Regions from separate parts of the Halomonas sp. RT37 genome, predicted to be linked through region 2. Evidence: riboswitches for the same ligand, from Rfam matches in the RefSeq annotation. Region 2 holds a riboswitch; each other region holds the start of a gene.

Region 1 (14,297 bases), 190 kb from region 2:
TGGGGGACGGGAACATCGCCAGCCCGGCGACCAGACCTGCAGCGGTGCTGAGGACCGCGTTGCGCCCGTCGTAGCGGCGATTGAACAGACCGAAGAACACCGGGAAGGCCGCCGCCGAGCACAGCAGGTCCGCCAGCAGGAACAGATAGAGCACGCTGTAGCCCTGGGCCGCCACCCAGGTCACCGGCACCGCTGCGGCGACGATCAGCCAGCGTGCCAGGCGCATCAGGGTGGCTTCGCTGGCCTGGGGCAGCAGCCGGTGCATGTCGACGGCGATGATGCTGGAGGTGGCGTTGACGGTGGTGTCGGCACTGCTCATCACCAGGGCCAGACCCAGCGGAATCAAGGCCAGGGCGAACCACCGCGGCACCTCGGACAGCAGCACGCTGAACAGCGCCACCGAACCGTCTCCCTCGAGCCCGAGGCCGACGAAGGCCAGGCCGAACAGGCCCATCAGCACGATCACCGGAAAGTTGAACAGCCCTGCGATCCAGAAGCCCCGCCGCAGCACCTTGCTGTCCCGGGCGGCGTAGATGCGCTGCCAGGTGCCCTGGTAGAACAGGCCGGTCAGCATCACCGCGATAAAGAACGTCAGGCCGGCACGCAGGCCACCGGCATCGGTGACATCCAGCAACTGGGGCGCACGTTCCTGCAGGCCCTCGAGCGTCGGCGCGACGCCGCCGGCGGCCTGCCAGCCGAACACCAGCAGCAGCGCCAGCAACGGCAGGATCACCAGCATCTGTACCTTGTCGGTGAAGATGGTGGTGCGCAGGCCGCCGTAGAAGGTGTAGAGCAGGGTCGCGATCATCACTACGCAGGCGGTCAGCCACAGAGGGATCGGCGCCAGCAGGGTGACCATATGGGCGATTGCGGTGAGGCCTGCCGCCAGCGAAATGAACAGATAGAACAGCATGATCGTCAGGGTGAAGGCGTACATGGTGCGCCCGTAGCGATGGATCACGAACTCGGTAAGGCCGTGGCCTTCGGGGATCAGCTCACGCATGCGTCGTCCCAGCGGGATCATCACCAGGCGCGGTACCATGGAACCCAGCGCATAGCCCAGTACCGCGCCGATGCCGCCCCAGGTGGCCGCCTGGGCGGGGCCGAACAGGATCCAGGTGCCCAGGGTGGTGGCCACCAGGGTCAACACCGTGGCGCGGGTGTTCTGGCTGTTGCGAGCCGAGATGTAGTCATCCAGGCCGCCCTGACGACGTCGGGCATAGATCAGGCCGGGGATGGCAAAGATGGCGGCGCACAGCAGAAGCCACAGCGCCGTCCAGGTGGGATCGAGCATCATCGAAAGAAGACCTCTTTCTTGTCGTTGTCCGCAGGGACCGGTGGACAGGCGGGACGAGCGGCGGACAGGAAGAAAGAGGAGATAACGCAACCATCCTTCCCTTCGCCGGCATGACCCGGATCAGGTTCAAAGGGTTACCGCGTGATGCGGAATCTCAGCCGTCAGGCTCCCCCAGGAATGCGCACAGCGTAGGACCGCCTCCGATGGCTGTCAATTGGCGCTTTGGCCGCAGCGACGGGGCGTCAGACGGTGGGCGAGGTGCGCAGGCTGTGCCAGCCATCGTAAAGCCAGTTTGCCGCCCGGCGTGGATCGATGTCAGCCATCGCCAGATAGCCATGACAGCAGGCCTCGCGGCTCGCTCGCACAATGGCCGAGGCGTCGGTGGCGTCCATCACCAGGGTGCGTCGGTGCCCGCCGCCGCCGCGCAGGAAGGGAGCCGCGGGCGCGCGCTGGAACTCGACGCCTGCCGGCAGGGGCGCTGTCGAGTGATGCGTGTCGGGGTGGTCTGGGGCGCACAGGATGACCTCGAAGCCGAGCCGTTGTCCCTGGCGCGCCAGGTCGGCATTGACCGGAGAGTGGCCGGTCAGTACCAGACGCAAGGCCGGCTGGATCAGCACCTCGACGACGTCGTCGCCGATCTGGACCAGCGGACTGGTTGGCGTGGGTCGCTGCAGGTTCATGGACGTACTGCCCAGGCTGACGCGGCGAATCAGCGATGGCTGGCCGGCGAGCGTTGCATGGATGACCTCCAGGTGCACCAGGGTCTCGCTGCTCGGTGACAGGCGCTCGACCAGACAGGGGGTGCCATCGTTGGCGTTGTTGTCGATATTGACCAGGCAGGCGCCGCCGCCCCGGGCCTGGGTCAGCAAGATGGGCTGTCCGGCGTACCCGGGGCCATCGGCATCGCTGGTGACGCTCAGGTGGGGGAAGGCGGGAGCAGGGGTGTCCAGGCGTGTGCACAGCCAACTGGTATCCCCGCGATTGGCCAGCGTCAGGGCGTGTTCGATGGCGACAAGGTCCTGGTGGATCATGGGCAGCTCCCGCGGCGGTGTCGGCCACGCCAGCATAGCGTGGAAGCGGGCAAGCGAAATAATCCGGCATCTATAAGCATCTTTTCATAGGCTAGAGAAGACGGCACGCGAGCCGCCAGGGTATTGACCTGCTGCCGGTCCAGGGCAGGGCTTACGCAAGGAGATGTCCTCATGGAGCGTTTTGCCTGGGTGGAAGAGGCATTGGTGTCGTCCGGAACGGTGCTGGTACGCCTGACGCCGGAGTTGCAGGTGCACGACGTGGTCGGTGATGCCGTGCGCGTGCTGGGCGAGCCTGGAGACGTCTGGATCGGGCGGGGGCTGGCAGAGCTGCCTGGCGAGGCCGCGGCAGTAGCTGAAGCCTGGGTCTCCCGGGGTGCCGCTCACGCTGCCAAGCCTTCGATGCCGCTGGAAATGGGCGATGGTAGCTGCTGTCGCCTGGCCGATGGTGGGCTGGTGCTGCGACTGTCGGCTCGGCAGAAGGCAAGCCGCGGTGTCATCGCGCGGATGGCCGACCACCTGCCGGTGATGGTGGCCTACGTCGACCGCGACTTCTGCTTCCGTTTCAACAATCGTGCCTACCTCGACTTCATCGGCCTGCCTGCCGAGGCGCTGATGGGGCAGCCGGTGTCTTCGGTGCTCGATGCAGACTCCTACGCCAAGATCCGGCCACGTTTCGATCTGGCGCTGGCGGGGCAGGAGGTCAGCTACGAGGATTCCCTGGTGCTCCAGGATGGTCGCCAGATCTACTTCAAGGTCCACTATCTGCCGGACCTGGTGGAAGATGAAGTGATGGGCTTCTACGCCATCATCCAGGACGTCTCCGAGTATCGCTCGATGATCCAGTTGTTACGGGATGTCCATACCGGGGTAAATCGCACCGATATCGGAGTATCAGAGATCGTCGACATGCTGCTGCGTGACGCCTTGAGCTACCTGAGGCTGGATATCGCGCTGGTCAGTCAGGTCGAGGGGGAGCGTTACACGGTGCGCTGGGCGGCCTCGGATAATGCGCCAGTAGGGGCCGGCGATAGCTTTGCACTGGGTGACACCTACTGTCGGCTGACCCTCGACGCCGATGACGTCTTCCATACCCACCGCGCCGGGCAGGACGAGCGAGTCAAGGGCCACCCCTGCTACGAGAACTTTCAGCTGGAGACCTATATCGGTGCACCGCTGCGGATCCAGGGCAAGGTCTGGGGAACCCTGAACTTCTCCAGTCCGTCGGTGCGCCGGCACGCCTTCAGTGAGGTCGACATCGAGTTGGTCCGGCTACTGGTCGGGGCCGTCGAACGTGTCATTTCCAACGAGATGGAGGTCGAGCGTATTCGCCTCGAACGTGATCAGCTGGAAGACCAGGCGATGACCGATGCCTTGACCGGACTCCCCAATCGAAGCCAGCTGGATCGCCACGTCACCCGCCTGATCGAGGAATGCGACAGTGGCGGGATGGTGTTCTCGCTGGCCGCGGTCGATATCGACTTCTTCAAGCAGGTCAATGATGGTTTCGGTCATTCGGCCGGTGACCAGGTGCTCACCTGGCTGGCGCAGACAGTAGCCAACTGCCTGCGTGATGGCGATCTGGTGGCGCGCACCGGCGGCGAGGAGTTCGTGGTGGTCATGCGGCGCACCGCCTTGCCCGAGGCGATCAAGGCGGCCGAGCGGGTGCGTCGTGCGGTGGAAGGGGGGGAAATCACCCTGTCGGATGGACAGACGATTCGCATCACCATCAGCATCGGCGTCAGCCAGTATCGCAAGGGGGAGGGATTTGCACCGCTGTTCGAGCGCGCCGACCGGCGCTTGTACAGCGCCAAGCGTAGTGGTCGCAACCGCATTGCCAGCCAGGATGAATAGTGCCCAGGTGTCGCCAGGTGCAGCGTTGTCATCGCTGACGTAGGACTTTGCTCGTGCTTGCGGTCTAGTCTGAAAGGCCCAGTGTGGGTGGTTGGGTAATCTCAGGTGGCTGGGCTGAGGTGACAGCGGCTGGCAGGCCCTGGCATCACCTTCCCGTCACGGGATTTTCACCACACCCTCGGCCCCGAAGAGTGCCTCCTGCCTAGGCGTAGTTCCTGAACTTTCCAGGTTTCAATGTGTTACCCGATTCCCTTCGGTTGCGGAATGCGATAGCGGGTATGAACTTTCTCATCTTTTGCGATGTAGTTTCCTACTGCGTCGATACTGCGTTGATCATGTTGCCTGCAAAAGAGTAGATAGGAGCTGTGTTCCTACAAAAGATGTGGGTAATATCGTACATCCGTTGTTAATAAAATATTACAAAGCAGTTGCGTAATGCCGGTGTTTGTCCCACCGGTGCGCAGGGGAAAAATCATCATGCATCTCAACAAGCTTGCGTTCGGCCTGGCGTTGGGCGGGTGGGCGTGCCTGCTTGCTCCGTCCGTGCTGGCAGAAAGTCTGCTGGAACTTCACGAGCTCGCGGTGGACAGCGATCCTCAGTTTCAGGCCGACTTTCATGGTAAGCAGGCCACCGATGAGCGTTACTATCAGGCGCGCTCAGCGCTGCTGCCGCAGATCAATGTCAATGTCGAGCGCAGCGAGATCTCCCAGGACATCGTCAGTACCGACAACGAGGTCTACGGCAGCGGCAGCACGTCCTACCCGACCACCGTCTACGGTGTCTCGCTCGAGCAGTCGATCTATGACTATTCCCGCTGGGCAGCCTTTGGCCAGGCCAAGCTGGAGATCCAGCAGGCCGCGTCCGAGCTCGAGGTCTCGCGCCAGGATCTCTACCTGCGGGTGGCCGAACGCTACTTTGCGGTACTCGCCCTGTCGGAAAACCTGAGTTTCCTGCAGGCCGAAAAGAAGCAGGTCCAGACCAATCTCGAGCAGGTCAGGGCGCGTTTCGAGGACGGTTTGATTCGCGAGATCGATCTGCTCGACGCCCAGGCGCGCTTTCTGCAGGTCGAGGCGCGGGAGCTGGACGTGGCCAACCGTCTGCGCGATGCCCTCAATGCCCTGGCCGAGGTCAGCGGCGTGCGTCCGGTGGAGCTTAGCCTGGTCGATGAGGACCTGACCCTGGCGAGCCCGGAACCGTCGTCAGTCGAGGCCTGGATCGAGCTGGCGATGCAGCGTAATCCTCGTCTGTCAGCCGCACGGCTGGCGGTGGAAGTGGCCAATCAGCAGGTCAAGGTGAGTCGTGGTGGTCACTATCCGACCCTCGATCTGAGTCTCGACTACGACAACGACGAGACCGAGGGCTCATTGTTCGGCGGCGGCAGCGAGGTCGAGACCCAGACCATTCGGGTCGGCCTCGATGTGCCGGTCTACAGCGGTGGGCGAGTGTCGTCGGAGGTGCGCGAAGGAACCCGTCTGATCGAGGCAGGGCAGGCTCGACTCGAACAGGTGCGGCGAGAACTCGACCGCGAGATACGTGCGGCCTTCGAGGGTATCGTCACCGCCATGTCCCGGGTCAGGGCTCTGAGCGAGTCCTTGAGCGCCAACCAGCGCATCGTCGAATACCGCCAGGTGGCCTATGAATCCGGTGTCATGCCGGTGCTCGAACTGCTCGACGCCGAGCGCGATCTGTTCTTCGCCCGCAGCGAACTTGCCAGTGCGCGCTACGACTACCTGATCAGCGTGCTGCGGCTGAAGCATGCCGCCGGCGTCATCAATGGCGAAGACCTGGCGGAGATCGACGCCCATATGAATGACCGGATGGACCTCCTTGCCTTCCAGCACTGAACCCCGGCCCTTCGCCGAGCGTCAGGCGTTGATCGAGTCCTGGCTCGATAGCCTCGCGCGTCCCTACAGTGCCGAGCGCTCGGTCAAGTGCGCTCCCGCCCGCTGGGCGCATCAGCGCAGGCTCTACAGTGTGCCGCTCGAGGGCGTTGACGCCGACGATCTGGCGGTGCGCCTCGAGGGGTTGCTGGAGTCGCTGGCGCTGGCGCCTGGCGACCGGAGGGCCTTCGTCGCCGGACTGTCGACGCAGACGATGGCGCACTATCTGCATCTCGGGCTGGAGGCCGCGACCACCAAGGTGTACTGGGAAGCGCCGCTGCCGGACAAGGCCCTGCCGGGGCGTCGCTTCCCGCTGTACCAGGCGTGGAAGTGGCGCCCTGGCGTCGACGCCAGTGTCTCCGACTATGTCCTGCTCGAGAGCGCCGAGGCGGTGCGCCATGCATTGGCGAGCACGCTTGCGGCGATGCCCCCGCTCGTCGGTGACGTGATCGAACAGCTCGAGGTCAGCCACGCGCTGGCACGAAAGCCCTGGCCACCGTTGACCGTGAGGATCGAGGAACGGCGCCAGGGTCGCGATACCGGTCGTGATTCCCTCAATCTGCATCTACATCCGGCCGAGATACGTCTGGGCGAACTGGCGGGCCTTTTGTTGTCGCTGGCTCGCGAGTGGCGCTGTACGTCGCGCGCACAGGCGATCGAGTGGATCGCCGCCCACGGCGACAAGCCGCTGAGCAACCTTTCTCTGGGGTTCGATGCGAAAGGCGAACCCTTCGTGACCTTCTACCACGGGGTGACACTGGTCTCCCCGACTTCCACCGGCGCGCTGGCCGCGCAATGGCGCTGACGTCCAGGCCCAGGGACGACACTCAAGTACTAGAGGACTCTTTCATGGCGACTCAACTTCTTATCTATCGCAACGTTCAGCCGATCACCCGCGACAAGCATGGCGAGCTGTCGCTCAAGGTCGGCAAGGACTTCGGCTTTGCCAGCGGGGTGAACTCGGTGCCGCTGATGGCGGCCGAATTTCCGACCGCCGCCACCGACCTGCCGATCGTCTTCACCCAGGCCGACGACGGGGTGCTGCCGGTCGCCGTGCTGGGACTCGAGCAGGACCAGAATCTGCTGGTGGACCGTGAAGGCCAGTGGCGCGGTGAGTACGTGCCGGCCTTCTTCCGCCGCTATCCCTTCGTGTTTGCCTCCGCCGACAACGACAAGACCTTCACCCTGTGCATCGATGATGACTACGAAGGGCTCAATCGTGACGGTCGCGGCGAGCGCTTCTTCGACGCCGACGGTGAGCAGACCCAGTACCTGGGCAAGGTGCTGGACTTCCTTCAGGACTATCAGGCGCACTTCCAGCGCACCCGCGCCTTCTGCGCCCGTCTGGTCGAGCTCGACCTGCTCGAGTCGGTCGAGGCCCAGATTCGCTTGCCGGAAGGTGGTCAGCGCACCCTGACCGGCTTCCAGGCGGTCAACCGTCAGAAGCTCAAGGCGCTGCCTGAGGACAGCCTCAAGGCGCTGCTGGACAGTGACGAACTGGAGCTGCTCTACGTCCACCTGCAGTCGCTGCGCAATCTCAATCGACTGAGCCGTCAGGCGCAGGGTGGTTCGCGGCTGGGTGCTCTGGCCAAGGGCGACCCCGCCGAGGAGGCGGTCGCGTCCGACGCCGAACAGGACACTCCCGTTCACTGATCGACCGAGATCAGGGGGCGTATCGTCGCCGCGATGCGCCTCTTGACGTTTTTCGCCACCGGAGTCCCCCCATGAGTCGCCACCAGCGCAAGCCTCTGTCCGAATTGATCGCTCGTCTTCTCCGCCAGCCCAGGCGTGCTCGTCGTGCCCAGGCAGAGCCGTCCCGGTTCGTGTTCGAGGGACTCGAGCCACGCATGCTGATGTCGGCGGACCCGCTGACTGCCAGCGTGGCCGGTGGCGCCGAGATGACGTTGCGGGTGGTCGAGGAGAACCAGCAGCAGGTGCTGCAGGTGGTCGAACTCGACGAGCAAGGCGTCAGTCAGGTGGTGGCCTCACGCGGCCTCGATGAGGCCAAGGCCAGTGGCGGCGTGGTCATCCAGGGCAGCGACGCCCAGGACATCCTGCGCGTGGACCAGAGCCTGCTGGGCCAGGCGGATGGGTTGCTGGTGAGCTTCCAGGGCGGCGACGGCGACGACGTTCTGGCACTCGAGCATAGCCAGGGGCTGACCATCACCTTCGCGGGGGGCGAGGGCGATGATCGCATCGAGGGCATCCAGGGCAACACCGAGTGGCAGGTGAGCGCCGATGGGTCGGGCAGCGTGGACTGGTCGAGCACCACCACGGCGGCGCGCAACGATAGCTGGCTCAGCTTCACGGGCATCGAGACGGTGAACGCCGCCTCCTATCGCCAGGGCGACGACGGCGTGCTGTCACCCACGGACGATGCCGCCCAGCACCGGCTCTCGAGCAGCCAGGACGGGGCGCGTTGGTCGCTTTACGACGAGGGCAGTCTGGGGCTAGGCAATATCGCGTTCAACGGCATCGACCGACTCGACGGTCGGGCCGGCCAGATCCTCGACTTCAGCGACTTCTCCAACTCGGTAGAGGTCGATCTGGGGACCGGCAAGGCCACCGGCTTCGTCGGTATCGACGGCTTCAATCACGTTATCGGTACCGGCGGCGATGACCGCCTGATCGGTGATGTCACCTCGCAGGTCGACACTATCCTCGACGGGGGTAATGGCAACAACCTGATCGTCGGGGGCGGCGGCGACGACACCCTGAAGGCCGGCGCCGGTCGCAGTACCCTGGTGTCGGTGAGCGGCAGCGATCGCTTCGAACAGAGCGAGCTGGGCAGTGAGTTCACCCCCGAGGAGGCCGAGCTGACCTATGTGGTGCAGCGCGCATCCGGGGACATCAACCTGACCAGCGCTGGCGCCACCGCGACGGTCACCACCGGCGACGGCAGCCTGAGCTTCCAGCGCCAGCCGGTGGAACTGGTGCTGTCCGCCGCGGGGACCGGCCAGACGCTGAACGCCAGCGGCTACTCGCTTTCCGGCGTGACCTTCCAGAGCCTGGATGGCGCCAGCAATAGCCAACTTGTCGGCAGCGCGCAGGACGACCGATTCGTGCTCAGCGCCGGGGGCGGCAGTGTCCAGGCCGGTGGCGGCAACGACCGCATCGAGGCCAGCGCCGACGCCGACATTACCCTGACCGATACCGCGCTGAGCGTGACCGGCTGGACTGACTGGGTATTGGGCGACGTCGAACTCGCCACCCTGGTGGGCGGTGCTTCTGCCAATATGCTGGACGCTTCTGCTTTCACTGGTTCGGTTCAGTTGGAGGGTGTCGCCGGTGACAACACCCTCAAGGCCGGCGCCGGCGATGCGGTACTCTTGGGCGGCAGTGGCAACGACACCCTAGTCGGGGGTGTCGGCGACGACGTGCTGTTCGGCAATCGCGGCAGCAACAGCCTCGATGGTGGCAGCGGCAGCGACTCGGTGCTGGGCAGTACTTCCCACAGCTTGCGTCTGTTCGGTGGTAGCGGTAGCGCCACCCTGGTGCGCGGCGACGTCGCCGAGGAGCGCGAGCTGGTGTGGTCGCGCAGCGCCGGTGAGACGGTGGTCTTTCACTTCGCCGGCGAACAGACAGACGCGCTGGCCTGGGATGCCGACGCCCTGGCGGTACAGCAGGCGCTCGAGGGGCTGTCTGCGGTGGGCGAAGGCAACTTGCAGGTGGCCCGCGAGCTGTTCGAGTCTGCTGGAGAACAGCAGGTGCGCTGGCGCGTCAGCTTTATCGGCGACTTCATGGCCGTGGCCGACGACGGTTCCTTCGCCAAGGCGCTGGTCGGCAGTGGTCTGGCGCTGGGAGCTTCCGGGGCCAGCGCCACGGTGACCTCGACCCAGGTGCGCGCTCGGGAAGCCGGGCGTGACAGCCTGGCCGGTATCGAGCATGGCATGCTGCGTGCCGAGTTTGGCGACACCGTGCTCGACGCCAGCGGCTTTGGCGGCAGTGTCTATCTCCAGGGGGGCAGCGGCAACGACCTGATGATCGGTGGCGAGGCCACGACCCAGTTCGTGGCGGTAGCCGGGGATAACGTCATTCGTGCCGGGGCTGGGCAGAACGAGATCCGCGGCGGCGTCGGCCAGGATCGTCTGGAAATCGTCCTTGCCGATGGCCAGAACGCCGTCAATGTGAGTGGGGACAGCTTCAGCATCGACGGCGGGACCGCTTCGAGCTATCGCGATATCGAGGCGCTGACGCTGGTCGGCAACGCCGGCGCCAACACCCTCGATGCCAGCGGCTGGCACGGGGTCGGCGAGCAGACCCGGGTCACTGCGCTGATGGCCGCGGGCGGCGCCTCCAACGCCGAGATCGAGACCTTCCTCTCGGCGCTGGGCGATGCGATTCCCGGTGCAGAAGACTTTGCCAGCCAGGCGGAATACGAGTCCTATCTGGCGCGTTACGTCACCGGTAGCGAACTCGAGAACTCCGGCGCGCACCTGAGCTTCACCCTGCAGAACGGCGAGACGCGGGCGCTCAATGTGGCCGACGCCCGCACCCTTGGCGACCTGCTGGTGCTGCTGGACAACGTCGAGGGCCTGACCGCGAGCTTCGATGGTGCCAGCGGGCGTCTTGTGGTCACCGACACCACCACGGGAAGCGCGAGCTTCGCCGTCAGCGCCGACGCCACCGCGAAGATCCTGACCGATGCACTCGGCATGGGCGTCAGTGCCGACAAATGGCTGAGCACCGCCTTGAGCGGGACTGGCGTGGTGCTGGACGCCAGTACCGGGGGTAGCGACACCCTGACCGGTAGCCGTGGCGATGACCGTATCGTCGTCGTGTCCGGCGCCGCCAGTGTCGACGGCGGCGCCGGCACCGACAGCCTGCTGGCGGCGGCGGGCGACTCCATGACGCTGACCGATGGCGGGTTGGTCGTTGGTTCGGCCACAACCACGCTGTCCGGGATCGAGGCGGCGCGTCTGAGCCTGACCGGAGGCGCCGACAAGACCTTGACGGCCACTGCCTTTACCGGCGCTTTGGCCATCGATATCGCCGAGGCGGCGACCGGAACCCTCGTGAACGCCGAGACCGGCGATCAGGTCGAGGTGGAACTGGCGGCGGGGAGTCTCGCCCGGCTTGACGACGTGACCGTCATTGGGGGCGCCAGCCTGGTGGGCTACTGGGATGGCGACGCCTCCCTGTCCAACGTGACCAGAACGTTGGACAGCAGTGTCGAGCTGCGTGCCGACGGTGCCTTGACCCTGGACAACGTCGATCTGAGCATGAGTGATCCGACGCTGGGACACGATCTGTCGATCCTGGCGCGTGAGCTGACGATCGGTGGCGATAGTGTGATCGATGCCGGTAGCGGCGAGTTGCACCTTGGCGCGCAGTTGTTTCAACCCCTGCTGGCGCCTGCCAATGGCCTGGTCGACGTGGGCCTGTTCGACCTGTCGGTGGATATCGACAAGGCCACGCTCAAGGGCGGGGACGTAACCATCGATGCGCGTCTGGTGGATCCCGATCGCGACTGGTTCAACCTGCGCACCGGCGTGGCCTTCCTCGACCAGGGCATCGATACGGCGCTGGACTTCCTTCAGGGGCTGTCGCTGTTTGGCAGTGTCTCGGTGATGGTGGCCGAGGTCGCCATCGATATCGGCTCTGACGCGGTCATCACCGCCACCAGCGGGGACATCACCGTCGCCTCCGAGCTCGACATCAGTACCGAGGTGGGCGCCAGCAAGGCCTGGGGCCTGGGCGTGTCGGTCAGCACCCTGATCACCCGCTCAAGTGTGCATGTCCACGGTACCCTGAGCGCCGCAAACGACATCAACCTGAGCAGCAGTGTCAGCACCGCCCAGAGCGTCTCTGCTGAACCGGATGGCCTCAAGGGCGTGGCCGGCGCGGTAGCGGTCAGCGTGCTGGTCAGCGATTCCCGGGTGATGGTGTGGGAAGACGCCAGCCTGAGTGCAGGCAATGATCTGGTGGTTGCGGCGACCAGCGTGGAGGAAAACGAGACCTCCGCCAGTTCCGCCCCTGACAAGGGCAAGGTCGGCATCGCCCTGGCGATCAACGTCGAGACCAGCAACACCGAGGCGCAACTGGCCGGTGACGTCAGTGTGGGCGGCGATCTGACACTGAGCGCCGAGACCTCCCAGGGTGAAGACCACGGCGGTACCAGCGCCAGCGCCGGTACCGCCCCCGGTGGTGGCCCCGATAGCCTTGTCGACGGGGCCACGGCCAGCGCCGAGGACCTGTCGCCGACATCGGTGATCGGCAACTTTCAGGAGGCGCTCAGCGGCGTCATCGGTGACAAGATCAAGGAAGGCATCGCCGACCGCGGGCCTGCCTCCATCGGCGAGCACTTCAAGGAATCCCAGGGCCAGCAGAAGAACGCCCTGGACGTGGCCGCCGCCCTGGCGGTCTCGGTGGACATCAATCGTGCCGAGGCCCGCCTTGGCACCAGCGTGACGCGACTGGGCGCCATCGCCACCCAGCGCAGCGACATCGAGGTGGCCGGCGCGGTCAGTGTCAGCGCCACCAGCGCCCACCGCCCGGCGGTCAGTGCAGAGGGTTCGGCTACCGGCGTCGACCCCAACAAGAAGGAAAAGGAAGAGAGCTTCACCGACAAGGTGCTGGGCAACACCCTGATCGGCAAGCTGCGAGACGCCGCGGCGGAGTCCGAGGTCCAGGGCACCGACAGCGCCAAGGATCAGAAGGAAGACAGCCAGGTAGCCGATGTCGGTGTCGCCGGCGGCTTCGTCTTTGCGCTGCAGAACAACCATGCCGATGCGGTGGTCGAGGGCCTGGTGGACCTGGACGCCGGCGATGCCATCAGCGTCACCGCCGAGAGCCTCAACAGCGTCGATATGGATAGCCTGTGGGGGCGTCACCTGTATGTGGCGGGCAAGGCCCTGGGTGAACTCGATGGCACCTACGACCATGCAAGCGCGGAAGGTACGGCAGACCTGGCCAACGGCGACAAGGTGCTGGTAGCCGATGACCACCAGCGCGGGGGCGAGGCCGGCCTGATCTATCAGTTCGAGGGGGCCGACGTCAGCGGTGTGGATCTCGCCAGTGAAGACTTCAGCGACGACAGCCGCTGGACCGCCCTGAGCTCGCCGTTGCAGACCCGTATCGAGGAATTCGTCGAGGCGCTCAACGCCTTTACTACCGGCAATCTGGGGATCAGCGGCAGCTTCGACAGCTGGACCGTGGCCACCGCCGAGGGGGGCAAGCTCGCCATCGCCGGTGCCGCCAACGTCTTCCTGGTCAATCAGGATAGCGAGGCCCGCATCCGCGAGGGTGCCCGGATCAATCTGGGGGGCGCCACCGATGTGGCCAGCGTCACACCCAGCGACGAGCAGCAGGTCGAGGTCATCGCTCGCAGCGACAACCACCTGCTGTCGCTGGTCGGCAATCTCAGCCTGCCGACCTTTGCCGGCGCCGACGAGGCCAGCGCCGAGGCCTGGCGTGACGCCTTCAAGAGCGATATCGATACTATCAAGTCCGGGTTCGCCGGCATCCAGTCCGATGGCAGCGCCATCGGTGCTTCCATCGGCGTGCATCTGCTCGGCGGGGATACCCGTGCGGTCATCGAGACAGGTGTGGCGCTGGTCGCCAGCAGTCTGGACGTGCGCGCCGACAGCGACACCCTGCTGATCGGGGCGGCGGTGTCCGGTGGCAAGGCCGACAAGGTGGCCTTCAACGCCACTTCAGTGGCCAATATCGTCGACAACACCACCCTGGCGCAGATTCAGGACGGGGTATCGCTGAACATTGGTACCGTCTCGGTGGATGGGACCAGCGGGCCGGCGCTCAGGGTCGGCGCCAACGACGACACCTACGCCTTTGGTATCGGCGGCAGCGTCGCCTCCGGCAAAAGCGCTGGCGTCGGTGTATCGGCGGTGGTCTCGGTGATGGAGCGCGACACCCGAGCGGTGATCGGTGGTGTGACCACGCCAGCCAGCGCCAGCGGTAGCATCACCGTAGGAGGTGATCTGCTGGTCGAGGCCAATAACGGCGGGGTGGTAGCCAACCTCGCCCTGGCCGGAGCCAAGGCGGGCAGCAGCGGTACCAGCGGGCTGGATTCGGCCGGTGACGCCAGCGGCTCGGGCGCTGGTGGTGGTTCGGCTCGGGGCAGCGCCACCAAGGACGACCCCAACAAGTGGCCCAACAACCAGAGCAACTATGACAGCGTGCTCAAGGAGTTGAGTGGCAAGCTCGGCGGTGCCGCCAAGGCGTCTTCCGGCGGCAGCGGCGGCACGTCTTCCACCTCGTCCGGCGGTGACCAGAAG
Region 2 (14,297 bases):
CAGCCGGGGGCGTATTCGCATCACCAGCGCCGACCCCGCCGTCTACCCCTCGATCCAGCCCAACTATCTGAGCACCGAAGAAGACTGCCGCGTGGCGGTGGACGCCATCAAGGTGGCGCGACGCATCGCCGAGCAGGCACCGCTTGCCGAGGTGATCACCGATGAATACGTGCCGGGGCGGGAGTATCAGAGCGACGAGCAATTGCTCGAGGCCGCCCGGCGCTACAGTCAGACCATCTACCACCCGGCGGGCACCTGCAAGATGGGCCACGACGACCTGGCGGTGGTCGATGACCGACTGCGGGTGCACGGTCTCGAGGGCCTGAGGGTGGTGGACGCCTCGATCATGCCGATCATCGTCTCGGGCAACACCAACGCCCCGACCATCATGATCGCCGAACGCGCGGCGGACATGATCAAGGCCGATCGCCGTGCCCAGGCGCGCGTCGCCTGACGTGCAGCGCTGGAATCTCGACGGCGGATCGATGCCATCGGGGCCTGGCCTTACTCGAGGCCGCGCTCTGGCCCTAACGTCGCGACAGCGGGCTGGGCCAGGATCAAATCAATAGCGCGTCATCGGCTGACCCGCTGAGCGCGACCCCTGCTACGCGAACAACGAATAAACGAGAGGACGCCCATGTCCCAGCCAACGACACACGCCAAGCCCGAGACGCCCGTGACCGGATGGCGTCGCCATCTGGAGCCCGCCCGGGAGCGCATGCCGGGGGTGCTGATCTGCATCACCATTGCCCTGGCCACCACCTTTATCGCCGATCACTACGGTGGCCCGACCCTGCTCTACGCACTGCTGTTCGGCATGACCCTGCACTTTCTCAGCGAGCAGGGCCCTTGCCTGGTGGGGGTGGAGTTTGCCGCCCGCACCATCCTCAGGCTGGGTGTTGCCCTGCTGGGTGTACGCATCACCCTGGAGCAGGTGGCGGAACTCGGGATCGGCCCGGTGGTGACGGTGGTCGCCGGGGTGGTGCTGACCATTCTGGCGGGAAGCGTGCTGGCGCGACTGCTGGGGCTGAAAAATGACCTGGGGCTGCTGACCGGCGGGTCGGTGGCGATCTGCGGCGCCTCGGCGGCGCTGGCACTGTCTGCGGCGATGCCGCGCAACGAGATCGCCGAGCGCAATACCATCCTGACCGTGGTTGGCGTGACGACGCTGTCCACCGCCGCCATGGTGCTCTACCCGCTGCTGGTCGGCGCGCTGGAACTGACCGACACCCAGGCCGGCATCTTTCTTGGTGGCACCATCCATGACGTCGCCCAGGTGGTCGGTGCCGGCTATATGATCTCCGACGAGACCGGCGACATCTCAACCTTCGTCAAGCTGTTGCGGGTCGCCATGCTGGTGCCGGCGGTGATGGTGTTCATGCTGCTGTTTCGCCGCGCCCGTGGCGGTGAAGGCGGCAAGGTGCCGATGTTCCCGAGCTTCCTGGTGGCCTTCGTGGTGCTGGTGCTGATCAACAGCCTTGGTGTGATCCCCCAGGTGATGGTCGAGGGCATGACCGACCTGTCGCGCTGGTGCCTGGTCACCGCCATCGCCGCACTCGGTATCAAGACCTCCTTCCAGAAGCTCGCCGTGGTCGGCTGGAAGCCCGTCATCCTGATGGTCGCCGAGACCGTCTTCCTGCTTGGGCTGGTGCTGGTGTGCCTGTATACCGGCATCGCCGAGTGGTAGCGAGCGGTCCCGGGCCAAAGCCCACACAAATGCCAAGGCCCCGGTACTCCCGGGGCCTCGGCGTTTCTGACGGTCTGTGGCGCTGTGCTGGTCGTTACTGACCGGCCTGGATCGCGGTCAGCGCAATCGTATAGACGATATCCTCCACCAGGGCGCCCCTGGACAGGTCGTTGACCGGCTTGTTGAGGCCTTGAAGCATGGGGCCGATGCTGACCACCCGAGCGCTGCGCTGGACCGCCTTGTAGGTGGTGTTGCCGGTGTTCAGGTCCGGGAACACGAACACCGTGGCGCGACCGGCCACCGGGGACTCCGGTGCCTTCTGCCGGGCCACGCTGGCGATGGCCGCCGCGTCGTACTGCAGCGGGCCGTCGATGGCCAGGTGCGGCGCCCGTTCCCTGGCGATGCGAGTCGCCTCGCGGACCTTGTCGACGTCGGCGCCGCTGCCGGACTCGCCGGTTGAGTAGCTGATCATGGCGACCCGCGGCTCGATGCCGAAGGCCTCGGCGCTGGTGGCGCTCTGCAGGGCGATCTCGGCCAGCGTCTCGGCGTCGGGGTCGGGGTTGACCGCGCAGTCACCGTAGACCACCACCTGGTCGGGCAGCAGCATGAAGAACACCGACGACACCTGGCCGTAGCCGGGGGCGGTCTTGATCAGCTGAAAGGCCGGGCGCACGGTGTTGGCGGTGGTATGCACGGCGCCGGAGACCAGGCCATCGACCTCGCCTTCGGCGAGCATCATGGTACCCAGCACCACGCTGTCATGAAGCTGGGCCTCGGCGGTCAGCGGGGTCAGCTTGCCACGCCGGCGCTCGACCATGGGTGCGACAAAGCGACCACGCTCGGCGTCCGGGTCGAGGATCTGCAGGTCGTCGGGCAGTTCAAGGCCACGCGCCTTGGCCACCTCGAGGATGGCGCGACGCTTGCCCAGCAGCACGCAGTTGGCGATGCCACGACGCTGGCACAGGATGGCCGCTTCCAGGGTGCGTGGCTCGTCGCCTTCGGGCAGCACGATTCGCCGACGCTTGTGCTGGGCCATGCTGACCAGTTGATGGCGGAAGGCCGCCGGTGACAGGCGGCGCTGGGCGTCGTCGTGAATCAGTGCCAGCAGCCAGTCACGATCCAGGTGATCGGCGACGAAGGCGCAGATGGCCTCGGCGCGCTCGTGATCATCCACCGGGATGCCGCCGGACATCTCGGTGAGCCGGGCCACGGTGGCGTAGCTGTCGGTGTCCACCGAGAGTACCGGCAGCCCCGAGGCCAGCGCCGGGCGACAGACGTCGATCAGCTGCTGGCTGGGTGACTCGCCGTGGGTCAGCAGGAGGCCCGCCAGGGGCACGCCATTCATGGTGGCCAGGGCCGCCGCGAGCAGGGTGTCGTCGCGGTCCCCGGGTGACACGATCAGCTCGCCGGGACGCAGGGCGTAGAGCAGGTGCTCGGCGCTGCGGGCCCCCAGCGTCGAGTGGGCGACGCGGCGGCGATCGGCCTCGCCGTGGTGCAGGATCCTGGCATCGAGGGCACGGGCCACGTCTACCACTCGCGGTGCGGTCAGGGAGGCCCGGTAGGGCACCGCCGCGACCACCGGCAGGGTCAGATCGGCGCCGCTGGCGAGCTGCTGCTGCCAGTGCTGGCGATGGGCGCGGGCCTCGACCTCGCTGACCGAGGCCAGGGTCTGGTCGATGGCCGAGCCGTCGCCGTCCCCCGGCAGTCGCATCAGCATGGCACCCAGAGTACGCACCGAACCCACCGCGTCGATGCTCTGGCGATGGAACTGCAACTGCTTGGCCAGCTCCTGGGGATCGGCGATCTGGCCATCGGCGACCAGTACCACCTGGGCGTCGAGGGCACTGGCCAGGCGCACGTTGAGGTCGAAGGCGTAGGCGTTTCGCGGCAGTGGGCGAACGCCCTCCACCACGATCAGCGCCGGTGCCTTGCCGGTGGCAGGGCGGGCGACGCGGGCGTGACGCTCCACGGCGAGTTCCAGCAGACCATCGCGATCGTCGCGGCCGAGATACTGCTCCAGTGTCTGGCGCGAGATCGGACGCGGCGAACCTATGCCCAGGGTGCTGGCCACCAGCGAGCGGGCGCGTTCGTCGTTGTCACTTGCCTGCTCGCCACCTTCGGACTGGCTGAAGGGCTGCAGAAAACCCGCGTCCAGCCCTAGCGTATCCAGTGCACGAAGCAGGCCGAGGCCGGCGGAGGTGAGGGCGACGCCGTCGTCGATGGGGATCAGCAGCAGCGTGCGGGACTGGGTGCTCACAGAACCTCCTCGAGCTTTGGCGTGGACGCCTGGCTCGCGATCAATTCCCGGGTCTGGCTGGCGATATAGCCTTCTTCGTCGGTGGGGATGACGCGGATCTCCGGCGCCGAGCTGGCGCCTCGGTCGTGGATCTGGCCTTCCTCGCCACGCCCGAGGCTCTCGTTGGCGTCAGCGTCCAGGCGCACACCGAGGGCCTCCAGGTGGCCCAGGGTCCGGGCGCGCACCAGGGCAGAGTTTTCGCCGATGCCGCCGGTGAAGGCGATGCCGTCGATCCGGGGCAGGGCACAGGCCAGGCCCGCCAAGGACTTGGCCAGGCGGTAGCAGAACACTTCGATGGCCAGGCTCGCGCCGGCGTGACCTTCACTGGCGGCCTGTTCGAGCTCACGCATGTCGTTGGTCAGCTCGGACAGCCCCAGCAGTCCGCTCTTCTGGTTGAGCAACTGATCGACGCCCTCCAGCGACATGCCTAGCTGGCGCGCCAGGTGCAGGTGCAGGCCGGGGTCGACGTCACCGCTGCGGGTGCCCATCACCAGGCCTTCCAGCGGGGTCATGCCCATGCTGGTGTCCAGGCTCCTGCCGGCCCATACCGCAGTGGCGGAGCAGCCATTGCCCAGGTGGGCGATCAGCCAGCCGCCTTCACCACGGGCGCTGACTTCTGTCAGGCGTCCGGTCACGTAGGCATGGCTCGAGCCGTGGAAGCCGTAGCGACGGATGCCGTGTCGGCTGTAGAGCTCTTCGGGGATGGCGTAGCGGTAGGCGTGGGGCGGCAGGGTCTGGTGGAAGGCGGTATCGAACACCGCCACCTGAGGCAGATCCTCGAACAGCCGGCGCGTGGCGACGATACCGTCGAGGTTGGCCGGATTGTGCAAGGGAGCCAGGCTGATGGTCTGGCGAATGGTGCGCACCACGGCGTCGTCGAGCAGGGTAGCGGCGGTGAAGCGCTCGCCGCCGTGTACCACCCGGTGGCCGATACCGATGGGCCGGTGGACGTCAAGGTGCTCGAGGATGGTCTTGAGCGCCAGGGCGTGGGTCGCTCGGGGAAGCGAGACCTCGCGGGCGCTGCCGTGTTCGTCTACAAGCTTGAGGCGAGCCTCGTGGCTACCCAGGCGCTCGGCGATACCGGACAGTCGGGGAGCGTCGGGGGCCTGATCGACCAGCGCGAACTTGATCGAAGAGGAGCCGCAGTTGATCACCAGAATCGGGGCTTTCATGCCATCTCCAGAAAAGACGCCTTGGTGAGGCGAGAATGCGTGGGATGGCGGCGAATCTAGCACCGCCCCGGGGCGCGAATAACTGGCCTGGGGAGGTAGTCGAACGGCTTTGCTGGTGGATCCGACGAAGCCGTGATGAGCGTCAAGTGCATGAATCTTCGAGTTAGACTTTTGTCTAACTTTGTGCGGCAGAACTGGGACCAGGCGTACAAGACGTGCATCCCCGGGCAGTCGAACGCTGCCCGGGGATGCGCCGGGGAGTGGCTTGTCTCAGACTTCCTTGTAGAGCTCCGCGCCTTGTTCACGGAAGGCCCGGGCGCGCTCCTCCATGCCGGCCATGACGGCGTCGCCGTCACCCTCCAGGCCGTTGTCGCGGGCGTAGTCGCGGACCTCCTGGCTGATCTTCATGGAACAGAACTTGGGGCCGCACATGGAGCAGAAGTGGGCCACCTTGGCGGAGTCCTTGGGCAGCGTCTCGTCGTGATAGGCGCGGGCGGTGTCAGGGTCCAGGCCCAGGTTGAACTGGTCCTCCCAGCGGAACTCGAAACGCGCCTTGGACAGGGCGTTGTCGCGGCGCTGGGCGCCGGGATGCCCCTTGGCCAGGTCGGCGGCGTGGGCGGCAATCTTGTAGGTGATGATGCCGGTCTTGACGTCGTCCTTGTCGGGCAGGCCCAGGTGCTCCTTGGGGGTGACGTAGCACAGCATGGCGCAGCCGTACCAGCCGATCATCGCCGCTCCGATGCCCGAGGTGATGTGGTCGTAGCCCGGGGCGATATCGGTCACCAGCGGCCCAAGGGTATAGAAGGGCGCCTCGTCGCAGTACTCGAGCTGCTTGTCCATGTTCTCCTTGACCAGGTGCATGGGCACGTGGCCGGGGCCTTCGATCATCACCTGGACGTTGTGGTTCCAGGCGATATGGGTCAGCTCACCCAGGGTCTTGAGCTCCGCCATCTGGGCCTCGTCGTTGGCGTCGGCCACCGAGCCCGGGCGCAGGCCATCGCCCAGCGAGAAGGCCACGTCGTACTGCTTGCAGATCTCGCAGATTTCCTCGAAGTGGGTGTAGAGGAAGCTTTCCTGGTGATGGTAAAGGCACCACTTGGCCATGATCGAGCCACCTCGGGAGACGATGCCGGTGACCCGGTTGGCGGTCAGCGGCACGTAGCGCAGCAGCACGCCTGCGTGGATGGTGAAGTAGTCCACGCCCTGTTCGGCCTGCTCGATCAGGGTGTCGCGGAACACCTCCCAGGTGAGGTCCTCGGCCACGCCCTTGACCTTCTCCAGCGCCTGATAGAGCGGCACGGTGCCGATCGGTACCGGCGAGTTGCGGATGATCCACTCACGGGTTTCGTGGATGTTCTGGCCAGTGGACAGATCCATGATGGTATCGGCGCCCCAGCGGATGCCCCAAGTCATCTTCTCGACCTCTTGCTCGATGGAGGAGGTCACCGCCGAGTTGCCCAGATTGCCATTGATCTTCACCAGGAAGTTGCGCCCGATGATCATCGGCTCGGCTTCCGGGTGGTTGATGTTGGCGGGGATGATGGCGCGCCCGGCGGCGACTTCCTGGCGCACGAACTCTGGGGTGATCTCCTCGGGAAGACGGGCGCCGAAGCCCTGCCCGGGATGCTGGTGGTCAAGGATGCGCTCGACCTCATCGCTGCCTCGATAGCCATCGGCCAGGGCCTGTCGACGCTGGTTCTCGCGGATGGCGATGAACTCCATCTCCGGGGTGATGATGCCGCGGCGGGCGTAGTGCAGCTGGGTAACATTGCCGGCGCGGCCATCGGCGCCACGACGTGCGCGGCGCGGCGTACGAGTCAGTTCGAAGCGCAGCGGAGCGAGCGTCGGGTCGTTGGCACGTCGGCGACCGTAGTCCGAGGTCGGGCCATCGAGCCATTCGGTGTCGTCGCGCTCCTCGATCCAGGGCCGGCGCAACTCGGCAAGCCCGCGGCGCAGGTCGACCTCGACCTGGGGATCGGTGTAGGGGCCGGAGGTGTCGTAGACCAAGAGCGGCGGGTTGGCCTCATCGGCCCCGGAGGTGCGGGTCGCCGACAGCGAAATCTCGCGAAACGGCACCCGCAGGTCGTCGCGGGAGCCCTGTACATGGACCTTGCGAGAGCCCGGCAGCGGCGCAACCGCGGCCTGGTCGACCTGGGCGGTCTCGGCCAGGAAGTGCGCACTATGGCGGGGTTTGTTTGAGGAAACGGGTTGATCGAGCGGCATTGGCTTGTCCTTCTCACGGCACTGGGTGCTGTCGTTGTTGTAGGCATGGCGCGAGGAAGGAGGGGGCGTCGTGGCCTGGGCCGTGAGCGCTTGATCCCTACGCTGGTCCTCACCGCGATGCCATGGCATCGGGGTTACCCCCAGATCAGGTTCAACGGGTCCCATGCGCTGCATGATCTCAGCCGCCTCTGGCGGCCCCCCGTCAAGCGTGGTGCTGATTGTGTTAGTCGCTTAGATCGAGTCCCATCTTCCAGAAGTCGATCTCGAGTCGTGTTGCGTCGGCGAAGATCCGTGACAGTCGCGCGAAGCGCTCGCCGGACACCTGGCCAAGCTGATCATCGAGCCAGGCCTGCTCCTGGCGCGCTGCGGCCTGGAAGTCGTCGCTTTCGTACATGGCGATCCAGGCGTCGAAGGGGTTGTCGGCACCGCGCAGGGTGTCCGGGCGGGCGTTGAGGTTTCGTGCGATATCGGCGTAGCCGACCATGCAGGGGGCCAGCGCCACGTGCAGGTCCAGGAGGTCGCCGCGGCTGCCGGCGTCCAGCACGTAGCGGGTATAGGCCAGGGTGGCGCGGGCTTCGGGCAGCTCGGCGAGTTCGGCCTCGCCGATGCCCCAGTCGCGGCAGAAGGCGAGATGCAGGCCGAGTTCCACGTCGAGGATGGTCTTCATGCCGTCGAAGGCGCCGCGCAGCTCGTCGAGGCTGTGGCTCTTGTAGGCCGCCAGGGCGTAGGCCCGGGAGAACTGCAGCAGAAACAGATAGTCCTGCTTCAGATAGTGACGGAAGCTGGCGTCGGCCAGTTCACCACGGCCAAGGGCGAGCACGAAGTCGTGTTCGATGTAGGCGTGCCAGTCATCGCGGCAGGCGTCGACAAGATCGGTAAAGCGGTAGCCCATGTTGCCTCCGGTTGGTGCGAATCCGGAGAGCGGCGGCCAAGGACACGGCGACGAGAAAGGAGGGAGGTGCGCGCGCAGGGGCTGGCACCACCGCCTGATTCCCTACGCCGGTTCAAGGTGTGAAGCCACACCGCACCCGGATCAGGTTCCACGGGATCGGCGCTGGCGGCCGGTGATTCGTCACCCTGGCCCTGCGCCATCTCAGCCGGATTCACCGGCACCCCGTCAAGCGAGTCTGGATCGAGTCTAGCATGACCTCGAAGGGAGTCCACCTCGGCTTGGCAAGAACCGATCCCGATCAGTAGATACGCCGCTGGGGGGAGGAGGTTTCCACGATATCGCGAGAGTGCAACTGCCCAGATATCTGGAGAAGTTTCCGCATGGTTGAGAATGCATTTTATCCGATTGAGGAAATGTGGCGAAGTAGAGTCCTGATTGATCAATTCGACAAAGTTTCGACGATTTTGTTGTTATTTAAAGGGATATTTGCGTGGTTTTTCCTGGATGTTCTCTGGATTGTATTTGCGTGTTTTGCGGCTGCCTGATAGAGAATATGTGAGAGAATCTAGAGTGAAAAAAGTACGTTTGTTTTATCGATATTCTGACAGTCGTTGTGCGCTTGACGACTCCTTTGTGAAGAAGGGCAGAAAGTGACAGGTGTGTTGGTCCCGTTTTATTGGCAGCATTGGTTCGCCGAGCTTTCATGGAAGCTAAAAATGCTTGCTTTGTTCTCTTTTGAACCACCCGTGGGTCAGGTAAATGGTGCATGGGGAAGGTTTTTATGAAGGGCTCCGGGGCCGTTGTCAGTGCTCGTTTCTCAACACAATAGACAAATATTTCGCCTATCTTTTTTTATGCAAATATTTTAGAAAGGAAGACGAGATGCCAGTGTTGGCGTAAACATTCCTATTCGTCGTGGCAATGTGTGATTTAAGATAGACGTTATCAATTTTGTTCGTTCACGACCGATGTTATATCTTATATCTGAGGTGATTAATATGAATCCATATTCGACACTTCCAGACCGTGCCTTCTGGAAAAAAGCTGTATCCGAAAAGTCGTTTTTTGACATATCCAATTTGTGGTCTCCACAGTTCAAGATCACAAAGGATAGTAGGGTGGTTACCTTCGGTTCCTGCTTTGCGCAACATATTGGAAATGCTCTTGATAGCAGAGGGTTCAACTGGGTCTCGACAGAAACTCCACCCAAGGGACTCTCGCAGGAAAATGCAAAAAAATACAATTACAATATTTTTTCGGCCAGAACCGGGAATATATACACTACCTCATTGTTGAAGCAGTGGGTAGAGTGGGCAACAGGGATAAAAGAGCCGCCTGAGGAGATTTGGGAAAAGGACGGACGGTTCTATGATCCCTTTCGCCCCGTGGTGGAACCAGAGGGTTTCTGTAGTAAAGAAGAGTTAATGCTCTCTCGAGAGGAGACAATAAAAGCGTTTAGGGAATGCATCGTCTCATCAGACTTCTTTGTCTTCACCCTAGGGTTGACTGAAAGCTGGTTCAATGCGGAATACGGCTACGAGTATCCGATGTGTCCCGGAACTTCAGCAGGGACCTACCTGAAAGGTATCCATGCGTTCAAGAATCAGATGTATCCCTCTGTGATGAATGATCTGCGAGATGCCATAGAAATAATGCGTCATGAGAATCCTGCGCTACGCCTTATATTGACAGTTTCCCCTGTTCCTTTGGTAGCGACCAACTCCAGGAACAACGTGATCGTCGCTACAATGGAATCCAAGTCAGTGTTGCGCGCCGTGGCTGGGCAAATTGCTAGAGGTTGTAATTATGTGGATTATTTTCCTTCGTATGAAATAATCAACAGCCCGGTTTTCAAGGGGGTGTTTTTCGAACCCAATCAACGAAGTGTTAACCCCCACGGTGTCGATTTTGTGATGAATCATTTTTTTTCTTCTCTGAGGACAAAGTTCGGCGCTGAGATTTTCGGAAAACAAAACAAGAGGGTAGGTAACGTAAAGAAAGTTAATGATCTGGTTTGCGAAGAAGAGATCTACGACGCCTTTGGAGGTAAGGAATGAAGAAAAATATTTGTGTGCTGGGCAATAGCCACGTTGGTGCTTTGAAAAGAGCCTGGGACCTGATGCCGGAGTGGCATCAAGAATATAATCTTGTCTTCTTTACCGCTAGAAGTAATGGCTTGGGTGGACTGATTCTCATCGATAATAAACTTGTTCCAAAAACAGCTAGATTAAAGAGAACCATCACCTATACATCGGGTGGCAAGAGTGAAATTGATATCGTTGAATATGACCTATTCTTGATTTACGGACTTCAGATGGAAGTTTTTTTTGTCGAACTTGGGAAGTTTTTTTCATCAGCAGTAATAAAACAAGCCGTGCAGGATAGTGTCAAGGGTACGACGTCCTGGAAGATCATGGAAATGATCAGGAGCGTGACCAATAAAAAGATATATGTTGGACATAATCCCCTGCCTATTCAGAAGAAAGGTGATGATAGAAGTTATCCTCCGGAAAGCTACCTGTCCGGAATAAAGTTGATGAACGATGAAGTGTATGATAAATGCAATGCCGAGTTGATCGCTCAGCCTGCTGATACCATCGTCAACGGATGTTTTACGGAGCGGGAGCTCTCGAAGGGAAGTAAAAGATTGCCTGTAGGGGATGCCATGGATGAGGAAGCGCATCCAGACCATGATATCAGGCATATGAACGAAGAGTTCGGGAAAAAGTGGCTATCCTGCTTTTTAAGTAGAGATTGACAAAGGGTTGTCCTGGCGGATGTGTGTTATTCGGAGCTGGAGAACGCTCTTTGTAGAGCAAAGCGTTACCACCAGACAGCGGCAAACAGATGAATCATGGATCACGCCACTATGCTTGACGTGTTGTAGTCCGCTGGGATTCCCCCTCCGGATGATGCAAAAGGAGGGGGAGGACACAACGCTGTGCCACGGCACCGGCTCAGTCGACGGGCTTCTCGCCGGAGACTTCCGGCGCCGATTCCGTGCCGTGCTCACGAAAGGACTGCACCGGCATCTCGCGGGGGATTTCCCGTGGCGGCTCGGCCGGGGTCGCCGGCGGCGGTGGTGCCTCGGCGACGCGAAGCTCGCCTACCACCGCCGGGGGGCGGGTCTCGCTCGGGACCAGCAACAGGCCGGCGCGCCTCAGGGCCCGGCCGATGCTCAGGCTGGAGCTCCAGCGGACCAGCGGAGCGGCCATCACCAGGCCGAGCCACACCGGCGTCAGCCAGATGAAGAAGCTCGGGGTGAAGGCCCAGGTCACCAGCGCCCACAAGGCGCCGATCAGTGACCATAGCCAGGTGTGGCGAAAGGCTTCCTTCCAGGGCAGGGCGCGGCCCTCGCGGGACTGTGGATCCCAGGCCACGGTGCGGCCGCTCAGTACCTGAATCACGAAACGACTGTGGAACACCATCATCAGCGGCGCGATGAGCATGGCAAACAGCGTCTCGAGCAGCATGCTGGCGACGAGCCGGGCCCGTCCGCCATAGGCCTGCGGGTTCTGGATCAGCCCCAGCACCAGCCCCAGTACCTTGGGCATCAGCAGCATGCCCAGGGTACCGATCAGCAGCGGCATGATCAGGTTGGGTGGGGCGATCGGCCAGTCGGGAAACAGCTGCGAACTCGAGGTGAAGAAGTTGGTCGGCACCAGCGCCCGGATCAGGGCGTCGATGGTGCTGATCACCAGGATCGCCAGCCACACCAGCGACGACAGGTAGGCGAGGGCACCGAAGAAGAAGTGCAGACGGCTGAGCACGTGCAGTCCGCGCCCGCCGAGCAGGCGCATATGCTGCAGGTTGCCCTGGACCCAGCGCCGGTCGCGTTTGGCGTAGTCGAGGATATGACTCGGCATCTCTTCGAAGCTGCCGCCCAGGTCGGTGCGCATGCGCACCTGCCAGCCGGCACGGCGCAGCAGCGCCGCCTCGACGAAGTCGTGGCTCAGGATATCGCCACCCAGCGGTGGCTTGCCGGGCAGCTCCGGCAGGCCACAGGCATCGGTGAAGGCGTCCACGCGAATGATGGCGTTGTGGCCGAAGTAGTTGGCCGCGGTGGCGTGCCAGAAGCTCAGACCGCTGGCCAGCATCGGCGAGTAGAGTGCAGCAGCGAACTGGTTGGCGCGGCCAAACAGGCTGTCCTGGCGCACTGGAATCGGCACCGTCTGCAACAGGCCAAGGCGCGGGTTGGCCATCATCTCGTCGATCAGCTCGATGACGGTGGTGCCGCTCATCAAGCTGTCGGCGTCGATCACCAGCATATAGTCGTAGTGGCTGCCCCAACGGGTGCAGAAGTCGCCCAGGTTGCCTGCCTTGCGCCCGACGTTACTGTCACGGTGGCGGTAGTGCAGTTGGCAGTGGCCTTCCAGGCGCTTCTGCAGCTCGGCCATGGCGGCCTTTTCCTCGGCCACCACCTCGTCGTCGGTGCTGTCGCTGAGCACGAAGGCTTCCACCTCGATGCCTTGCGGCAGGTCATTCAGATCCTTGCAGGTGGCCTCGAGTCCGGCGGCGACTCGCAGCACGTCCTCGTTGTGGATCGGCATCACCAGGGCGGTGCGGGAGTGGGAGCCTTCGGGCCGCATGGGATAGGAATGGCGCGGCTTCAGGCTCAGCGGGTCACGCCCGGTCAGGTTGAGCACGAAGCCGATCAGCGCGCTCCAGAAGGCCATGGTGATCCAGCCGAAGGTGATCGCGAACAGGCCGATGATCGCCATCTCGAGCGGACTGATGCCCTCCACGTAGAGGATCCTGAACATGGTCCAGACCCCCAGCGCCGTGGTGGCGGCAATGGCCAGGCCGACGCCAAGACGTCGCAGGCGTGGCCAGGGTACCTCGGGAGTATGAGCGTTCATCAGGGGCTCCAGATGCTGTTCCAGGTTTCGCTCAGGCGCTCGCCACGAAGCATGAGAGTCAGGCGGATATCAGCGGGCTGGTCGCCGTCGGGCAGCAGCGTGAAGGCGGCGCGCCAGGTGTCGTCGTCGGGCAGCGGTGTGACCTTGGCCTCGGCGGTCTCGCCGCTGGAGGTGGTCAGGGTCATCTCGACCGGTTGGCTGGCATCGAGTCCCTCGAGCTCACCGCCGCGGAAGTCGATGATGAACTGGCGCAGGCGCTCGTCGGGGGGATCGCTCTGTCCCGGCACACCGCCCCAGCCCTGGCGCGAACGCACCACACGAGCCAGCGGCTCGGCCGTGGGGGTGTCGCCGAAGGTCCAGGTACGATAGCGATAGGTGCGGGAGTCGCCGGCCATCAGCGGGGTGGCGGGCACCCAGTAGGCGGTGATGTTGTCGTGAGCCTCGCTGTCGGTGGGGATCTCCACCAGCTCGACATGGCCTTCACCCCACTCGCCCTGGGGTTCGACCCACTGACTGGGGCGACGCTCGTAGCGGGCCTCCATGTCCAGGTAGGCGTTGAAGTGCTGGGGCCGCTGGACCAGGCCATAGCCCTTGGGCGAGGTGTCCTGCAGCCCGGAGATCTGCAGGCTTTCGGGGTTTTCCAGCACGCGCCATGTCCACTCGCCGGTGCTGGTGGCCATCAGCAGGCCGCTGGAGTCATGTACCCGGATGCGGTAGTCGTCCTCCTGGCGGCGATCCATCTCGCCATGCAGGAACATGCTGGTCAGCGGTGCGACGCCGAGCTTCTCGACGTCTTCCCTGGCAAACAGGCGTGCCTCGGTGTCGACCTGGGTGCGTTTGCCCGGGGCGATGTCGAAGCGGTAGGCGCCGGCCAGAGACGGGCTGTCCAGCAGCGCCAGCACGGTCATGTGGGTATCGCCGGGCTGCGGCTTGACCAGCCAGTATTCACGAAAGGCGGGAAACTCCTCGCCCTGGGGCAGGGCGGTGTCGATGGCCAGGCCACGGGCCGACAGGCCGTAGCCCTGGTCGCGGCCGACCAGGCGGAAGTAGGACGCGCCCAGAAATACCGCGAACTCATCCTTGTAGTCGGCGCGGTTGAGCGGGTAGTGCAGGCGAAAGCCGGCATAGCCGAGCCCACTCAGGTCGAGCTCGGCGAGGTCGGCGGCAT
Region 3 (2,810 bases), 180 kb from region 2:
GGGCATCCAATTCCCAGTCGCTCACGTCCTGACCGATGAACTGACTCAACTGGCGCCGGGAGCTGTCCACCGGCAACAGTTCGTCGAGCTCCCGCTGCTTGCGTCTGGCCTCCTCTTCGGTGGAGCCGACGTAGGTGACGAGCCCCGGCATGATCGCGACCTTCGGTCTGCCAGCGGCCTTTACCCGGGCCTGAAGGTCGCTGTAGTAGGCCTGGGCCGAGGGCAGATCGTAGGCCACCGCGTAGATGGCCTCGGCGCAGCGCGCGGCCAGGTCACGGCCCTGATCCGAGGCGCCTGCCTGGAACAGCACCGGGTGGCCCTGGGGCGGACGCGGCACCGTCAGCGGGCCATCCACCAGAAAGTGCTCGCCGTGATGATGGATGGGACCGACCCGGCTGGCGTCGACGTAATCGCCCTGGCGATCCCTCACCAGGGCGTCGTCACTCCAGGAGTCCCACAGCGCCAGCACGGTATTGGCGAATTCCTCCGCCCGGGCATAGCGCTCGGCGTGGCTCGGCATGGCCTCGAGCCCATGGTTGCGCGCCTCGCTGTCGAACATCGAGGTCACCAGGTTCCAGCCCAGGCGTCCGTCGGAGATATGGTCCAGCGAGGCCAGCATGCGCGCAGCATGAAACGGCGTATAGAAGGTGCTGGAGACGGTCGAGATAAGCCCGATGTGTTCGGTGGCCCGCGCCATGGCCGCCAGCATGGTCAGGGGCTCCAGGGTCCACAGCGGACCGTCGGCGATGTTGCCCGCGGCGTGACCATCGGCGAAGAACACCGCATCGAAGCGACCCCGCTCGGCGAGCCGCGCCAGCTCCTCGTAGTAGCGGATATCGGCCAGGCGCTCGACGCTGGAACGGGGATGACGCCAGGCCGCCTTGTGGTGGCCACAGCCCATGATGAACAGATTGAGGTGCATGCTGGCCATCAGTCCTTCACCAGTCCGCCGTCGACCACCAGGTTCTGGCCGGTGACCGCTCGCGACCAGGGCGAGGCGAACAGTAGCGCAGCGTCGGCAAACTCTTGCGGCGTGGTCACCCGTCTCAGCGGTGTGCTGGCGGCGATCAGATCGAACACCGCCTCCGGCGTGGCGCGGGAGGCATCGGTGGTGCGCAATAGGCCCCCGGAGATCATGTTCACGGTGATGTTGTCCGGGCCCAGATCGTGGGCCAGGGTGCGCGTCAGCGACAGCAGCGCCGCCTTGGCGGCGGTGTAGTCGTGGTAGGGCACCACCGGGTTCTGGAACAGGTTGGTACCGATATTGACGATGCGACCAAAGCCGGCCTCACGCATGCCGGCAAGCGAAGCCTGCACCGTGTTCAGCGCACCCCGGGCGACCCCTTGAAGCTGATGATCGAGGTGCTCCCAGGTCAGCTCGTCGGGACCGGGGCGGGCGTCGCCGTTGAAGGCGAAGTCCGGCAGCGCATTGTTGATCAAGGTGGTAACCGGCGCGCCGAAGTGCTCGCGGGCACGCGCGAACATGGCATCGACGGCGCAGCGATCACAGACGTCGGCGGCCACCGCCAGGGCTTGCTCGGGATAGTCGGCTACCAGCGAGTTGGCGCCCTCTTCGCTGCGTCGATAGTTGACCACCACCCGCGCGCCCTGCTCGAGGAAACTGCGCGCCAGGCTGACACCGAGGCCACGTCCGGCGCCGGTGACGACGACCAGCTGGCGGGAAATGGGAAGCGCGGGCGGGCTTGCGGAGGTAGCGGGTGAGGCGTCGGAAAGGGTCATCTGGCGGGTCCTTGGTCGAGGCGAGGAACGCACGCCGACCCCTGGACTGACGACTGCGCTGACATCCCTTCGCCGGTATGAACTGGATCAGGTTCGACGGGTGTTTCTCAGCCCCGCTATCGTGCGGGACACCCCGTGCCATGCGCCTTCGACCTTAGCCCATCGGCGCGGGGCGGACAAGCCGCGCAGCACCTGGAACATCACCGCAGCCAGGGCATGCAGATGGGCGCTTCAGACCCGACGCTCAGCCCGGTGCCTGGACGGCTTCCATCAAGTCCCTTCCTTCCTCTCCCGCCCGATTGACCCTGGTCGAGACCGGCCATGCCTCGAAGGCGCCAGCAGGTAGATGCCGCACCGTCTGGCGCATGACGTCGCGATCACTCAGGGCAGGATCGAGCCAGGGTTCAAGGCTGCCGTCGTCCAGCGCCAGCGGCATCCGGGCGTGCACCTCACTCGCGCAGCCCCGGGCGGGTTCGGTAAGGATGGCAAGGCCCGGCCAGCCGTCGTCCCTTTCACTGAAGATCGCCGCCAGCCACAGCGGCGCGCGATCTTCACGACACAAGAAATAAGGCTGCTTACCGGTCTCGCCCGGCAGCCACTCGTACCAGCCATCCGCCGGCACCAGGCAGCGATGGCGGGCAAAGGCCCCACGAAAATAGCGCGAGGTGGCGACCTTCTCCACGGTGGCGTTGATCGGCTCCGGCGCCCCGGCCTGGGCCCAGTGGGGTCGATAGCCCCACCACATCGAGGTAAAGGAAGGTACGCCCTCCCCGTCCATGGCCAGCGACGTGATCCAGGTGCCCGGCGCGACATTGTAGCGAGGTGGCGGCTCCTGCTCGGGCAGGCGCGGCGCCACCGGCAAGCGCATCAGCGCCGCCAGCTGAGCAAAAGGTGTGTAACAGGCGAAACGGCCGCACATGGTTACCTCCGTTACCGGACCCTGCAGGATCAGCCTAGCACCATCTGTTGCACCCCCATCGGCCTGCCCTGCCCGCTGCGGGTTAGTCATCTGCGAACGTTAAGTTTTCGCTAAGCTAGGCAGCCTAGCCTTGCCATCAACTCCTCTTTCA

What was found. Region 2 has a riboswitch for thiamine pyrophosphate ahead of tenA (thiaminase II). Riboswitches for the same ligand answer to the same signal wherever they lie in the genome.
Region 1: it holds a riboswitch for thiamine pyrophosphate, as region 2 does, so the genes downstream of both, NFG58_RS06785 (sodium:solute symporter family protein) here and tenA (thiaminase II) in region 2, are expected to answer to the same signal.
Region 3: it holds a riboswitch for thiamine pyrophosphate, as region 2 does, so the genes downstream of both, NFG58_RS06775 (3-oxoacyl-ACP reductase) here and tenA (thiaminase II) in region 2, are expected to answer to the same signal.

What each region holds. Positions count from the first base shown of each region.
Region 1 is NZ_CP098827.1:1,523,864-1,538,160, forward strand. Features, by position in the region: gene NFG58_RS06785 (sodium:solute symporter family protein) at 1-1,297, opposite strand, end outside; TPP riboswitch at 1,378-1,480, opposite strand; gene NFG58_RS06790 (hypothetical protein) at 1,540-2,328, opposite strand; gene NFG58_RS06795 (diguanylate cyclase) at 2,500-4,179, shown strand; gene NFG58_RS06800 (TolC family outer membrane protein) at 4,657-6,024, shown strand; gene NFG58_RS06805 (hypothetical protein) at 6,008-6,865, shown strand; gene NFG58_RS06810 (SapC family protein) at 6,910-7,713, shown strand; gene NFG58_RS06815 (LEPR-XLL domain-containing protein) at 7,785-14,297, shown strand, end outside.
Region 2 is NZ_CP098827.1:1,336,315-1,350,611, forward strand. Features, by position in the region: gene NFG58_RS05965 (choline dehydrogenase) at 1-454, shown strand, start outside; gene NFG58_RS05970 (putative sulfate exporter family transporter) at 638-1,687, shown strand; gene pta (phosphate acetyltransferase) at 1,782-3,944, opposite strand; gene NFG58_RS05980 (acetate kinase) at 3,941-5,155, opposite strand; gene thiC (phosphomethylpyrimidine synthase ThiC) at 5,426-7,378, opposite strand; TPP riboswitch at 7,456-7,590, opposite strand; gene tenA (thiaminase II) at 7,602-8,270, opposite strand; TPP riboswitch at 8,352-8,505, opposite strand; gene NFG58_RS05995 (GSCFA domain-containing protein) at 9,269-10,327, shown strand; gene NFG58_RS06000 (hypothetical protein) at 10,324-11,028, shown strand; gene mdoH (glucans biosynthesis glucosyltransferase MdoH) at 11,228-13,129, opposite strand; gene NFG58_RS06010 (glucan biosynthesis protein) at 13,129-14,297, opposite strand, start outside.
Region 3 is NZ_CP098827.1:1,520,431-1,523,240, reverse strand. Features, by position in the region: gene NFG58_RS06780 (LLM class flavin-dependent oxidoreductase) at 1-931, opposite strand, end outside; gene NFG58_RS06775 (3-oxoacyl-ACP reductase) at 931-1,740, opposite strand; TPP riboswitch at 1,788-1,886, opposite strand; gene NFG58_RS06770 (SOS response-associated peptidase) at 1,985-2,659, opposite strand.